Regions from separate parts of the Pseudomonas sp. 8_5_2 genome, predicted to be linked through region 2. Evidence: riboswitches for the same ligand, from Rfam matches in the RefSeq annotation. Region 2 holds a riboswitch; the other holds the start of a gene.

Region 1 (7,403 bases), 2.4 Mb from region 2:
GCACTGGCGGACATCGCCTTCGTCGGTGGCAGCCTGGTCGCCACCGGTGGCCATAATCCCTTGGAGCCTGCGGCATTGGCCTTGCCCGTGATCATGGGCCCGCACGTTTTCAACTTCCTCGAGATCAGCGCAATGCTGCGCGAGGCGGGGGCGTTGCAGCAGGTGGACGATGCTGACGGGTTGGCCGGGGCTGTGCGCCGCCTGGTGGAGTTGCCACAGGATGCTCAGCGCATGGGCGAGGCGGGCAGGGCGGTGATGCAGTCCAATCAGGGGGCCTTGCAGCGATTGCTTGATGGCCTGGGTGCACTTGTGCGCTGATTGCCGTGTGGGTCTCGCTGACCTCATCGCCGGCAGGTGACAGATCGCATCAAGGCTGACAGGTGCTTGCCGCCAGATATGCAGCGGCAAGTGCCTGTCAGCCCTGATGCAACCTGCCAAAGACCATAGTGCCCCCCCTATCACCCCTTATCTCAAGGCTTGCGCTCGAAGTTCTTCGCCGCTGCCGCGGCCAGGTCCGGCGGCAAGAAGTCCTTGTCGGGGTTGTAGTCGGCCTTCAGGTACCGCCCCAGGTCCTGCAAGTCCTGCGGGCTCAGTGTGCCGGCCGCCTGCTTCAGGCTCAGGTTGTCGAGAATGTAGTCATAGCGGCTGTTGTTGTAATCCCTCACCGAGGTGTAAAGCTGGCGCTGTGCATCGAGCACGTCGACGATGTTGCGTGTACCCACCTGATAGCCGATTTCAGTGGCTTCCAGTGCGCTCTGGTTGGAAATGATCGACTGTTTGCGTGCCTGTACCTGCTCCACGTCGGTGTTCACCGCGCGGTGCAGGTTGCGGGTGTTTTCCACCACCTGGCGGCGCAGGCTCTCGCGCTGTTGCTCGCTCTGGCTCAGGCGCTGGTAGGCCTCGCGAACCTGGGAACTGGTCAGGCCGCCGCTGTATATCGGGATATTCAACTGCAGGCCGACACTGGTCTGCTCGACATCGCCGCTGTAGCGCACCCCCAGCTGCGACGGGTTGGTGAAACCGAGGCTGTCGTTGTCACCCTTCTGGTACTTGGCGACTGCGTCCAGGGTTGGCGCGTGGCCGGCCTTGCGCTGGCGCAGGGTCTCTTCGGCGGCAGAAACGGCGTAGTTGGTCGCCAGCAGGTTGAGGTTCTGGCGCCCGGCAGTTTCGACCCAGGCCTTGGCGTCGTTGGGCGTAGGCACCCGGATCGGCAAAGTATGCACCACGCCCTGGATCGACGAATACTCACGGTTGGTCAGGGTCACCAGTGCTTCGAAGGCATCCTGCACCTGGCGCTCGGCAATGATCCGGTTGGCGCGTGCCGTGTCGTAGCTGGCCTGCGATTGCAGCACATCGGTCTTGTCCGACAGGCCCACATCGAAACGCTCGTTCGACTGGTCCAGCTGGCGCTTGAAGGCCGCTTCTTCAGCCTTGGTCGCGGCCAGGTTGTCCTGGGCGCGGAGCACGGCGAAGTAGTTCTGCGCGGTCTGCAGGATCAGGTTCTGCTCGGTGGCCGACAGCTCCAGCGCCGCCTGTTCGTTGACGGCTTCGGCAGCCTGCAACTGGAACCAGCGATCGGCGCGGAAGATAGGCTGGGCCAGGGTAGCGCTCCAGGAATTGCCGCTGCGGTTGGAGGTGATCGACGGTTCGTCCAGCTTGGTGCGGGTGTTCATCATTTCGGCACCGGCCGACAGGTTGGGCAGCAAACCGGCGCGGGCCTGCGGCACCACTTCGCGGCGTGCGCCATAGTCGGCGCGGGCGGCGGCCAGGTCGGCGTTGTTGTCCACCGCCTCCTGGTAGACGCTGACCAGGTCGGTCTTCACCGTTTGGGGCACGTCCGCTGCCCAGGCCACTCCGTTGGACGCACAAGACACGGCTATCGCCAGTGAGAGTTTGCGCAGCATAGAGGCAATCCTTGTACGAAATTTAATTACTGAACTGTTGAGTATCGAGCGATGCGCCAGTGTAGTGCCATGCGCCCCCGGCAACAATCGCTCGGTACGCCTTTCATCATCCGCGCATTTACCCGCTTGGCTTTGCCGACCACTCCAGTCTAGACTGCGCGTGTTCTTGTCGGGGTGCCTTGAATCAAAGGCTGAGATCGCAGAGGTGCGGATCCCGTTGAACCTGATCAGGTTAGCGCCTGCGTAGGGAACAAGATTGCTCGCCTTCCCGGGGAGCCTCTTGTGCCAGGTCCGGGATTGTCACAGCTGCATGCAGCTTTCAGGCACCCCCATATCCGGCACTGCACCCGTCAAGGGCTGCGTCCGCGTCTTTCAGGTTCATCCCCGACATTCCACTGCTAGGAAGCCGTCTGGAGAGCCTGTGATGAGCAAACAAGAAAAAGCGATCAACCTCAGCGAATCGGCACAAGTCGATCAGCAATCCGTGCAACCGTTCCCGCGTTCGCGCAAGGTCTATGTCGAAGGCTCGCGCCCGGACATTCGCGTACCCATGCGCGAAATCAGCCTGGACGATACGCCGACCGATTTCGGTGGCGAGACCAACGCCCCGGTGCTGGTCTACGACACGTCCGGCCCGTACACCGACCCTGATGTGATCATCGACGTGCGCAAGGGCCTGGCCGACGTGCGTTCGGCCTGGATCGACGACCGCGGGGACACCGAGCGCCTGGGCGGCCTGAGCTCCGACTTTGGCCAGCAGCGCCTGAACGATGCCGACCTGGCCAAGCTGCGCTTCGCCCATGTGCGCAACCCGCGCCGCGCGAAGGCCGGTGCCAACGTCTCGCAGATGCACTATGCCCGTCAGGGCATCATCACCGCCGAGATGGAATACGTGGCCATCCGTGAAAACATGAAGCTGCAGGAGGCCCGCGCCGCAGGCTTGCTGAACGATCAGCATGCCGGCCACAGCTTCGGTGCCAACATTGCGAAAGAAATCACCGCCGAATTCGTGCGTGAGGAAATCGCCCGTGGTCGGGCGATCATCCCGGCCAACATCAACCACCCGGAAGTGGAGCCGATGATCATCGGCCGCAACTTCCTGGTGAAGATCAACGGCAATATCGGCAACAGCGCCCTGGGCTCCTCGATCGAGGAAGAAGTGGCCAAGCTGACCTGGGGCATCCGCTGGGGTTCGGACACGGTCATGGACTTGTCCACCGGCAAGCATATCCATGAAACCCGCGAATGGATCATCCGCAACTCGCCGGTGCCGATCGGTACGGTGCCGATCTACCAGGCCCTGGAAAAAGTCAACGGTGTGGCCGAGGACCTGACCTGGGAGCTGTTCCGCGACACCCTGATCGAGCAGGCCGAGCAGGGCGTGGACTACTTCACCATCCACGCTGGTGTGTTGCTGCGCTATGTGCCGCTGACCGCCAAGCGCGTCACCGGCATCGTCAGCCGTGGTGGCTCGATCATGGCCAAGTGGTGCCTGGCGCACCACAAGGAAAACTTCCTGTACACCCACTTCGACGAAATCTGCGAAATCATGAAGGCCTACGACGTCAGCTTCTCGCTGGGCGACGGCCTGCGCCCTGGCTCGATTGCCGACGCCAACGACGCCGCACAGTTCGGTGAGCTGGAAACCCTCGGCGAGCTGACCAAGATCGCCTGGAAGCACGATGTGCAGTGCATGATCGAAGGCCCCGGCCACGTGCCGATGCAGCTGATCAAGGAGAACATGGACAAGCAGCTGGAGTGCTGCGACGAGGCGCCGTTCTACACCCTCGGCCCGCTGACCACCGACATCGCCCCGGGCTATGACCACATCACCTCGGGCATTGGTGCGGCGATGATCGGCTGGTTCGGTTGCGCCATGCTGTGCTACGTCACGCCCAAGGAGCACCTGGGCCTGCCGAACAAGGACGACGTCAAGACCGGCATCATCACCTACAAGATCGCTGCACATGCCGCCGACCTTGCCAAGGGCCACCCGGGCGCGCAGATTCGCGATAACGCCTTGTCCAAGGCGCGTTTCGAATTCCGTTGGGAAGACCAGTTCAACCTGGGCCTGGACCCGGACACCGCGCGTGCCTTCCACGACGAAACCTTGCCGAAGGAATCGGCCAAGGTCGCGCACTTCTGCTCGATGTGCGGGCCGAAGTTCTGCTCGATGAAGATCACCCAGGAAGTCCGTGAGTACGCCGCCAAGATCGAAGCCGTCGACGTCACGGCCGAGCAAGGCATGCGCGAGCAGGCCGAGCGGTTCCGCCAGACAGGCAGCCAGCTGTACCACAAAGTCTAAACCGCTGCGCTGCCCCTTGTAGGAGCGGCCTTGTGTCGCGATGGGCTGCGAAGCGGCCCCGGCAATTTCAGCTGTGAAGCTGAAAACCTGGGGCCGCTCTGCGGCCCTTTCGCGACACAAGGCCGCTCCTACAGCGACCGCGTACATTCCAATACTTTGCCGAGTATCAACAAGCATGACCACGCCTAGCCAGTTTTCCCCCGACCACCCGGTCCCCACCCACCAGCGCATCTTCGGCGCCCGCGACCTGTTCTCGCTATGGTTCTCCCTGGGCATCGGCCTGATGGTGCTGCAGGTCGGCGCCATGCTGGCGCCGGGCCTTGGCCTCGCCGGCGCGGTGCTGGCCATCGCTCTGGGTACTGGTGTCGGCGTGCTGCTGCTGGGCGCCGCCGGCGTCATCGGCAGCGATACTGGCCTTTCTGCCATGGGAACCCTGAAACTCAGCCTGGGCGGCCATGGCGCGCGCCTGCCGGCGCTGCTCAACCTGCTGCAACTGGTGGGCTGGGGCGCGTTCGAGATCATTGTCATGCGCGATGCCGCCAGCCTGCTGGGTGCGCGCGCGTTCGGCGCAGAAAGCGCCTGGAACAGCCCGATGCTCTGGACCCTGTGCTTCGGCGCCCTGGCCACCCTGTTGGCGGTCAGCGGCCCGCTGGCGTTTGTGCGCAAGGTGCTGCGGGCCTGGGGCATCTGGGTGCTGCTGGGCGCTTGCCTGTGGCTGACCTGGAACCTGTTCGCCAAGGCCGACCTGGCGCAGTTGTGGAGCCGTGCGGGGGACGGTTCGATGTCGCTGGCCGTGGGCTTCGACATCGTCATCGCCATGCCGCTGTCCTGGCTACCGCTGATCGCCGACTACTCGCGTTTCGCCCGCAACGGCAAGCATGTGTTCGGCGGCACGGTGATCGGCTATTTCATCGGCAACACCTGGCTGATGAGCCTGGGTGTGGCCTACACCCTGGCCTTTGCCGCCAATGGCGAGGTCAATGCCTTGCTGCTGGCACTGGCGGGCGCCGGCATGGGCATTCCGCTGCTGCTTATCCTGCTCGACGAGTCGGAAAAGGCCTTTGCCGATATCCATTCGGCAGCGGTTTCCACCGGTGTGCTGTTGCCGCTGAAGGTCGAGCACCTGGCGCTGGCCATCGGCGTGCTGTGCACCCTGATTGCCTTGCTGGCGCCACTGGCACAGTACGAGAATTTCCTGCTGCTGATCGGGTCGGTGTTCGCGCCGTTGTTCGGCGTAGTGCTGATGGACCATTACGTGGTCCGTCGCCGCCGCCTGCCGGCACAGGTGGGTGGCTTGCACTGGCAGGCGCTGCTGGCCTGGGCGGTGGGCGTTGTGGCTTACCATGTGATCGCCGCGCAGGCACCTGACCTGGGGGCGACCCTGCCGGCATTGGTGCTGGCAGGGCTACTGCACGGGCTGCTGAGCTTCAGCCGCGGCCGGGAAACAGCTCAGGCTTGAGCACGCCGTTCAGGCGCGGGTAGGGGATTTTCAGCTCCACGTGGCCCATGGAGTAGGGCGCGATAGCATAGACCTCGTACTTGACCACCACCGCGCCGTACGTCAGGGCGACGTGCGGCGACTGCTTGAATGGCCAGGTCTTGACGAACTCGGCGTCCTTGTCCATGCCTACACTGATCAGCCAGGCGCGGTGCGACTCCTCGACGGTTTTCCAGAAGGTGTCCTCCTGGCCTGGCACCAGCATGTCCTGCAAGGTCAATACCTTGTCCAGCTTGCGCGAATAGTTGATGAAGCCACGCCCGGGCATGCCGTGGGCGCCGCCGCTGTCCAGGTAGCTGGACAACTCGATGATCACCAGCCCGTCATGCTGTTCGCGTACCTTGGCTTGCAGGTAGCTGCTGTTACGTTTGTCGGCACTGGCCAGGTATTGCTGTTCATAGGCCTGCAGGGTGCTTGGCGCGGTGCCATGCTGATTGTCTTCGGTCAGCTGCAGCAGGCGCTTTTCGACGATGCCATCAAGTTTGGGCAGGGCCGGGAAATGGATCATGTCGATGTTCACCAGCGGGCAGTCGCTCTCGCTGCAGCCAGGTTTGACATGCTCCCAGGCGTCGCGCTTGACCTCCAGCGGGGCCCGGTGGCTTGGCGTGAACAGGCTTTGGCAGGCGCCAAGGGCGAGTGCCAGCACGGCCACGGAAGTCAGTTTGACAAGTGTCATGATGATCCTTGCAGAACAGGGAAAAGTCGGCCTTTGACCGTCTGCGCGGCCTTCAGTTCGCCACTAAGCTAACAGAGTGAAGACGTGCTGTAACGAGTGTGCGAACGGTTGCCAGAAAGGGGTGAAACCGACAGGCGTGCAGAGTAGGATGGCGCGAAGCGGTATTTGAGGTAATGAGGGTTTCCATGTCAGACGCGTTCAATTCAGTGCCCAAGGGCTTCGAGATCATCGAGCGGGCCAATTGCTTCCAGGGCTTCTACAAGCTCGACAGGCTGCGCCTGCGCCATGAGCTTTTTGCCGGGGGCATGGGCCGCGAGATCAGCCGCGAGCTGTTCGTGCGCCATGACGCGGTGTGCGTGCTGCCTTATGACCCGCAGCGCGATGAAGTGGTGCTGATCGAGCAGTTCCGTGTCGGTGCCCTGGGCAAGGTCGACAACCCCTGGTTGATCGAGATGGTCGCCGGCCTGATCGACAAGGACGAGCAACCCGAAGACGTCGCCCACCGCGAAGCCGACGAAGAAGCCGGCCTGACCTTCAGTGCCCTGTGGCCGATGACCCGCTATTTCCCCTCGCCCGGCGGCAGTGACGAATACGTCCATCTGTTCCTTGGCCGCTGCAGCAGCGAGGGTGCCGGTGGCCTGCATGGCCTGGAAGAAGAGGGCGAAGACATCCGTGTGCGCGTGTGGTCGTTCGAGGATGCCCTGCAGGCGGTGCGCGATGGGCGCATCTGCAACGCGGCAACCATCATCGGCCTGCAATGGCTGGCGCTGAACCGTGACGAAGTACGAGGTATGTGGAAGTGAACCTGCTGCGCGAGCGCTATCGAGTCGACCTGGTCGGGCTGCAGGCAGCCTGCGAGGCCAACTACGCCCGGCTGATGCGCCTGTTGCCCGACATGCGCACCACCCAGAGCTCGCGCCGCATCGGCATGACCCAGGGCGACCAGATGCTCGGCGTGCTGGTGCTCGACGTGGTGCTGGCCTGCCCGTACACCACCACCTTGCACGTGCGCCAGGAGCA
Region 2 (7,403 bases):
AGCCGTCCGCGAAAGTTTGATTAATCTGCAACCGCAGGCAGTTGCGCCCTGCACTGCGCAAGTGCCTCGTCCCGCTCCCTCAGGTGCTCCTCCAGCCGCTGCAACTGGCGAGCCTGTTCGGCGCAAAGGTCGCGCCTGTCCTGCAGGCTTTGGGTCTGCACATCCAGCTGCCGGCGCATTTCGTCGCTGGCGCCCTGGGCCTGGGCGAGCATCGTGCGCAACCCCTGTATTTGTGCGTCGCGCTGCTCTAGCAGCTGGTCTTGCGCCCGGCACTCATTGGCGGCCTGGCGGTGTTCGCCCAGCAAGCGCTCGTTGTCGCGGTGAAGGCGGGTCAGCTCGTCCTGCTTGACGATCATGCCCTGTTGCAACTGGCGTAGTTCCAGCTGCAACTGCTGCAGCTGCGCTTCGTGGCGGCGCTGCTCCTGATCGCGCTGTTCACGGCTGGCCGTGCGGTAGTGCTCCAGCGCATCGCGGGCATGGCGGTGCTTGTCCTCCAGCGATTTGACCTGCTCGTCCTTGTCGGCCAGGCGCACCTGCATTTCACCCAGCGACTGATTGAGGCTGGCGCTGCGCAGTTGTTCGGCCTGCAGCGTGCTCTGGGTGGACAGCAGCTTTTGCGACTCGGCTGCCAGCGCAGTCACGTCGATCTGGTGCTGCTGATGGGCTGCAGCCAGCGCCTGTTGCGCGATCGCAAGCTGCGCTTCCAGTTGTTCGCGCTGCTCGGTGAATGTGCTTTCGGCTTGCTCGATCCTGAGGTCCGCCTCGTCCTGCAGCTGCGTGGCCAGTTGGCCGACCAGGCGGCTGAGCACTTCGCTCAGCGCTACGCCCCCTTCCGACGCCACCGGCTGCTGGCCGTTCAGTTCCTTCAAATAGCGATGAATCGTGGTCTTCGACCCGGTATTGCCCAGCTCTATACGTATGGCGTCGATGCTGGGGTTTTCGCCCCGGGCAATCAGCGCCTGACGTGCCTGCTGCACTACGACCTTGTTGATACCGCCCCGGCCCATGCTTGCTCCTACGATTTTGTACTGTGTTATGTACCATGTAATTACATACCAATTATGACGATAGTTGGGCTGCCCCGCAATGCTTGATTAAGGTGGAATAATCACGGCTTATCGCATGTTAGGTGAAATTTCAGGCGTTTTTACGACGCAGCCGTACACACGTGCGCATCGCTAACGCATTCCAGCACCAGCCGGTGACGGGTTCGTGATCGAAGAAATGGGGAGGACGCAACGGCGCCAACGAGAGCGGAGATCGGCCTCAGCTAACGGAGGAGTATCGAAGGTGCCGCTGCTATTGCAGCAGCGGGGTGTTGCGGTGATCGTGTGCCGCCGCAACATCTTGCAGGGAAGTTTTTGAAGGCCATTCAGCCCTGATGCCAGTCAGTCAAGGCTAATGGGGCTGCTGTGCAGCCCATCGCCGGCAAGCCAGCTCCCACCCCGACCGCATCGCATTCAAACCATGCGTCGTACCTGTGGGAGCCAAGCTTGCTGGATGCCTGCTCCATCCGACCGCATCGCATTCAAACTATGCGCCGTAGCTGTGGGAGCCAAGCTTGCTGGATGCCTGCTCCATCCGACCGCATCGCATTCAAACCATGCGCCGTACCTGTGGGAGCCAAGCTTGCTGGATGCCTGCTCCATCCGACCGCATCGCATTCAAACCATGCGCCGTACCTGTGGGAGCCAAGCTTGCTGGATGCCTTCTCCATCCGACCGCATCGCATTCAAACCATGCGCCGTACCTGTGGGAGCCAAGCTTGCTGGATGCCTGCTCCATCCGACCGCATCGCATTCAAGCCATGCGCCGTACTTGTGGGAGCCTGGCTTGCCGGCGATGGGCCGCCGAGCGGCCCCAATTGCTTAACTGACTGGCATTCAGCTGTGCCCTGCCAACTTTAGAGCAACCGTTGCACCTGCGCCGGGGTGCGCCGCATCAGTACCTTGCCATGGCGCACCGACACCAGCGCATGCCCCTGGCTGCGCACCATCTCGTAATCGTCTGGGGCCGACAGCAGCAACAGGTTCGCCGGCCGCCCGACCTCGATGCCGTAGCGCTCGCCCAGGTTCAGGGTGCGGGCGCTGTTGTCGGTAATCAGATCCAGGCAGCGCTGCAGGTCGTCGTAGCCGAGCATGTGGCAGATATGCAGCCCGGCCTCGAGTATGCGCAGGATGTTGCCGTTGCCCAGCGGGTACCACGGGTCGACGATGGAGTCCTGACCAAAGCACACGTTCATGCCGGCACGATCGATCTCGGCCACGCGGGTGACACCGCGTCGTTTAGGGTAGTTGTCGAAGCGCCCTTGCAGGTGAATGCTCTCGGTCGGGCACGACACGAAGTTGATGCCCGACAGCTTGAGCAGGCGGAACAGCTTGTAGCAGTAGGCATTGTCATACGAGCCCATGGCCACGGTATGGCTGGCCGTTACCCTGCTGCCCATGTCGCGTACCCGGGCTTCTTCGGCCAGCACTTCGAGAAATCGCGATTGCGGGTCGTCGGTTTCGTCGCAGTGCACATCCACCAGGCAGCCGCTGCGCTCGGCCAGGTCCATCAGGAACTTCACCGACGACACGCCCTGGTCGCGGGTGTTTTCGAAATGCGGAATACCACCGACGACGTCGGCGCCAATCGCCACCGCTTCGGTCATCAGCGCCCGGCCGTTGGCATACGACTCGATACCCTCCTGCGGGAAGGCAACGATCTGCAGGTCGACAAGCTCGCGCACTTCGTCACGCACCTCGACCATGGCCTTGAGCGCGGTGAGCGCGGGGTCGGTTACATCGACATGCGTGCGCACATGCTGGATGCCGTGGTCCACGAGCATGCCGATGGTTTTTTTCGCGCGGGTCTTGATGTCATCGTGGGTGGTGATTGCCTTGCGCTCGGCCCAGCATTCGATGCCTTCGAACAGGGTGCCGCTCATGTTCCACCTTGGTTCGCCGGCAGTAAGCGTGGCGTCCAGGTGGATATGCGGTTCGATGAAAGGCGCCACCACCAGGTTTTGCCCAGCGTCCAGGTCATCGGCGGCGCGTGGTGTCACCGGCTCGGGCTGGGGCACGATGGCGGCGATGCGCTCGGCGTTCAGTTCGATGCGGAACAGGCCGGGTTTGCCGCGCAGTCGGGCGTTGAGGATGTTCATCGAGGATCTCCTTGGGCTTTGCATTGCTCACACATCATAGCGGTTCGAGCCCTTTGATTTGGGAGATTTGCATCAGGGCTGACAGGCGCTGAAAATCCTGGGGCAAACACCTCTCAGCCCCCAATCACCCCCCATCCAACCCCATCTGCCAGAAATCAGCCTCAAGGCTCGACGCCTGGCCAAAAATACCGACCAGTTCGCCAAACCGCTGCTCGGTCATGCTCCGCGCCGCCAGCTCATCCAGGTGCTTGCGCGCTGCCGCTGCCACGCCCTGATAACCGTCCCCGGCATACTCGCCAATCCACTCGCGGTACGGGTGGTTGCTCAAGTCGCCGATCTGCTCTGCCAGGGCCCGCCCGATCTCGGCATAACCGATCACGCACGGCGCCAGTGCCACGTGCAGCTCCAGCAAGTCGCCCGCTGCACCGCAGTCCAGCACATAACGGGTATAGGCCACGGTGGCCTGGTGCTCGGGTGCCGCCTCGATGTCGGCCTGGGTCAGCCCCCAGCGCGCGCACAGGCGCAAGTGCAGCTCGGTTTCATCCAGAATCGCCGCCAGCCCCGCCTGTGCCGCGCGGATGTCGGCCGGGCGGCGACTTTTGTAGGCAGCCAGGGCCCAGGCGCGGGCGAACTGGACAAGGAACAGGTAGTCCTGCACCAGGTACGTCCGAAACGCCGCCTCACTCAGTGTGCCCTCGCCCATCTGCCGCACGAAATCATGGTCGACATAGCTGTGCCACTGGGGCTCGGCAGCCGTCTTCAGGCGCTGGAAGATGTCCATGCTCATTTGACCTCCGGGTACACGGCGTCGAAGAAGGCCAGCTCCAGCGCCACGGTGCGCTGGTAGAAGTCACTCGCCAGTGCCGCCTCCTGCGGGCCGACGCGGTCCAGCTCGCTTTGCAGGAAGGCGACGAACGCCTGAAACGCCGGGTTGTCGTGCAAGGTGATCCACTCGGCATGGACGAAATTGGCCGGCATGGGTTTCGGCGCTTTCAGCGCCCAGTCCAGGTACAGGCCTTCGGCAACGTTGAGCACGGCCAGCGCCGCCGCGTAGGAGCGGGTCGCCGCCGCTTCGCGCATGATTGCCTTGAAGCCCGCCGTTGGCGCGCTATCGGCCGGCTCGCTGCGTTGTGCAGGGCTGACGTCGAGGGCCTCGAAGGCGCGCAGGAAGTAGGTGTTCTCGTCGCTGCTGATCATTCCGGCAAAGCGCCCGAAGCGCAGGCGCGCCTCGAAGCTGTCGGTGCTGGCGATGGCCGCGCCCAGCAAGGCCAGGAAGCTGTCGAGGAAGCGGTGATCCTGCACCAGGTAGTCGACCATGATCGGGTCAGGCAGGCTGCCGTCGCACAATTGGGTCACGAAACGGTGGCCAACGGCCGCCGACCAGGTCGGCTCGCTCTGGCGGCGCAGGAACTGGCTGAAGCGTTCGGTCATGTTGCTGTCCTTGAAGGGGGTGACAGCGAGACCTTGGAAGTTGGCATGGACAGGCCCCGCAGTGAGGCCGGCAAAAAGGCAGGTTTCGAATCCCATCCCTTCGCCGGCATGATCCGGATCAGGTTCGAAGGGTCACCGCGCTGCAGAGCTCAGCGGTTTCTCAGCCCGTTGCCGGGCTCCCCTTGGTGGCGTTCAGGTATACCCCAGGGCGGCCCGGCTGTCACTCCCCCCACTCCCCAAAACGTGGGCAACCGGTGCCCCGCTACTGGGTACTTATCCCCATTATTGACGCGCGGTTATTTAGCGCGCTTCAGGCGCCGCAAGGATTTGTTTAACAAAGCATTACAGAAATATCTGTTGGCACAACCATTGCTCAGGCCCTTGAACCAGGCAAAACGCCATTGATGGCTCCCAGCCATATAGCCGTGAGCGAGGCACAAGGCAATGAAAACACCTGCCATGATCCACCCTGCCAGGCATGCATTCCAGCTATCTACCGTCACAGCGCTGATGCTCAGCCTCGGGCTGATCACAGCAGTGGCCTCGCCGCTGGATGACAATAGCCAGCCACCACCGACCGATCCGTCCTATTACTCTGATCAGCCCGACGACCCCACGCCGGCTCTGCTAAACCTCAATACCTTGAAAGAAGCCAACGAGGGCTCGCTGGAACTCACTGATGGCGTGTATGGCGACCGTTCGACCGTGCGTATAGACAACGTGCTGCCTCCCGCGCTGCAAACCTCGGACCGGTACCCTACCAACGGCAAGCCCAGCCCGTTGTTCGGCGCCCAACCCTTCACCCAGCAACTGCTGCTGTTTGAAGAATTCGGGCCGGAAAAACTCGACCCGGCACTGCCTCCGCCCGACCTGACATTCCCGGTCCCCACGCTCGGCGCCGCCCCTGCACAGGACCCCAACGTGGTGGCCCGCAGCGGCCCCAGCGGCACCGCGCTGGAAGCATTCCTCAAGCAGCCAGGTCTGTACCCCTTCCCCACCCAGTACGCCAACGTGCTGGACCGCAACCCGTGGAAGGCGCAGATCGAAATGTTCCTCAACCGCCACCCGGTGGGTTCGCCGGCAGAAGGCCGGCCACCAGGAAAAGGCTGGTCGCACCAGCGCTGGAACGAGTTCTACCCGCAGGCGGCGTTCAAGACCGCCCAGGCCGGGGCGCGGATAAACCTGGGCCTGCGCGATCGCAAGCAGCTGCACAACTATGCTGCCGGTGAGTTCGCGCCGGGCGGGCTGTACTACCAGACGTCCGATATCCCGACCACGCTGGGTACCACCAAAGGCATCGATACCCGATTCCACCCCAACTTCCCACTGCAGAACCACAAGTCACTGTGGACGTTCGACGGCACCTTCCCGCCCAAGCTGCTGATGGTGCGCTACGGCCAGCCAATCCTGATGCGCCACTACAACGCCCTGCCGATCGACCCCTCGGCCAACGGGGGCTTTGGCCTGCATACCATTTCGACCCACGAGCACAACGGCCACTCACCGGCTGAAAGCGACGGCTTCGCCAACGCCTACTTCTTCCCCGGTCAGTACTACGACTACCGCTGGCCCGTGCAGCTGGCCGGCTACGACACCATCAACACGCGTGCCCAGGACCCGCGTGCGGCGTTCCCCTGCGCGCCAGGTGAAACGCTGTTCGTCAACGATGACTCGCCAGGCCTGAAAACCTGCCAGAACGGCAGCATCAAGATTCGTGGCGACTGGCGTGAAACCATGAGCACCCACTGGTTCCACGACCATATGATGGATTTCACGGCGCAGAACGTCTACAAGGGCAACGCCGTGATGATGAACTACTACAGCGCCCTGGACCGCGGCAACGAGGCGTTGCAGGATGGCGTCAACCTGCGCTTCCCCAGCGGCTCGGGCATGCCATGGGGGAACCGCGACTACGACGTGAACCTGGTGATCGCCGACAAGGCCTGGGATGCCAACGGCCAGCTGTGGTTCAACCCGTTCAACACCGATGGCTTCCTGGGTGACCAGATCCTGGTCAACTGGCAATACCAGCCCAAGCTCAAGGTGCGTGCGCGCAGCTACCGCTTCCGCATCCTCAACGGCTCGGTGTCGCGCTACTTCAAGTTTGCCGTGGTACGTGAAATTGCTGGCACCAGCGGTGAGTTCAAAGGCCCGTCCGGCTCCAACGTGTCGTATGCGCGAGTGCCGTTCCACATGATCGCCAACGACGGCAACATCATGGAACACGCCGTGCCGTTCGACGGCACCATGGACCTGAATGCCGACGGTAACCTGCAGGACAACAACGGTATATTGCCGCTGCAAGGCATCGCCGAACGCTACGACATCATCATCAACTTCGCCAAGAACGGCATCAAGGCCGGCGACAAGCTGTACTTCATCAACCTTGAGGAGCACCGCACCGGCAAGGGTCCGGAAGGCACTATTTCGCTGGCCGATGTGCTGTCGGGAAAATACAAGGCAGTGATCAAGCAGACCAGCAACGGCCCGCAGTGGGACAACGGCGACCCTGCAGTCGGCAAGTTCCTGCAACTGCTGGTACAACCGTACGCCGGTCAGGACCTGAGCATGGACCCGGTGGCCTACGAACCGGCCAAACCGGGCAAGGCTGAAGGCCTGAAAATGCTGCCGCTGCCAATCGACCGCAACTCGGCAACCGACCAGGCCAAGATCAAGGATGCCCGCCACCGCGAGTTCATCTTCGGCCGCTCGGACGGCACCGACACCAACCCCTGGACAATCAAGACCGACGGTGGTTTCGGCTACAGCATGGACCCACGCCGCATCAGTGCAGCACCGCAACTGGCCAACCAGTCCACCGATGCCG

The links. A riboswitch is a leader RNA that binds a small molecule or an ion and turns the genes downstream of it on or off. The one in region 2 is predicted to bind thiamine pyrophosphate.
Region 1: linked by a shared signal. The riboswitch ahead of thiC (phosphomethylpyrimidine synthase ThiC) and the one ahead of AC5O5R_RS13850 (TenA family protein) in region 2 are both predicted to bind thiamine pyrophosphate.

What each region holds. Positions count from the first base shown of each region.
Region 1 is NZ_CM181238.1:5,391,654-5,399,056, reverse strand. Features, by position in the region: gene waaA (lipid IV(A) 3-deoxy-D-manno-octulosonic acid transferase) at 1-318, shown strand, start outside; gene AC5O5R_RS24725 (TolC family outer membrane protein) at 471-1,904, opposite strand; TPP riboswitch at 2,065-2,171, shown strand; gene thiC (phosphomethylpyrimidine synthase ThiC) at 2,329-4,209, shown strand; gene cytX (putative hydroxymethylpyrimidine transporter CytX) at 4,385-5,668, shown strand; gene AC5O5R_RS24710 (RsiV family protein) at 5,637-6,383, opposite strand; gene AC5O5R_RS24705 (NUDIX domain-containing protein) at 6,569-7,186, shown strand; gene AC5O5R_RS24700 (DUF1249 domain-containing protein) at 7,177-7,403, shown strand, end outside.
Region 2 is NZ_CM181238.1:3,001,326-3,008,728, forward strand. Features, by position in the region: gene AC5O5R_RS13835 (DNA-binding protein) at 21-1,007, opposite strand; gene codA (cytosine deaminase) at 1,904-3,145, opposite strand; gene tenA (thiaminase II) at 3,270-3,932, opposite strand; gene AC5O5R_RS13850 (TenA family protein) at 3,929-4,576, opposite strand; TPP riboswitch at 4,655-4,769, opposite strand; gene AC5O5R_RS13855 (Ig-like domain-containing protein) at 5,021-7,403, shown strand, end outside.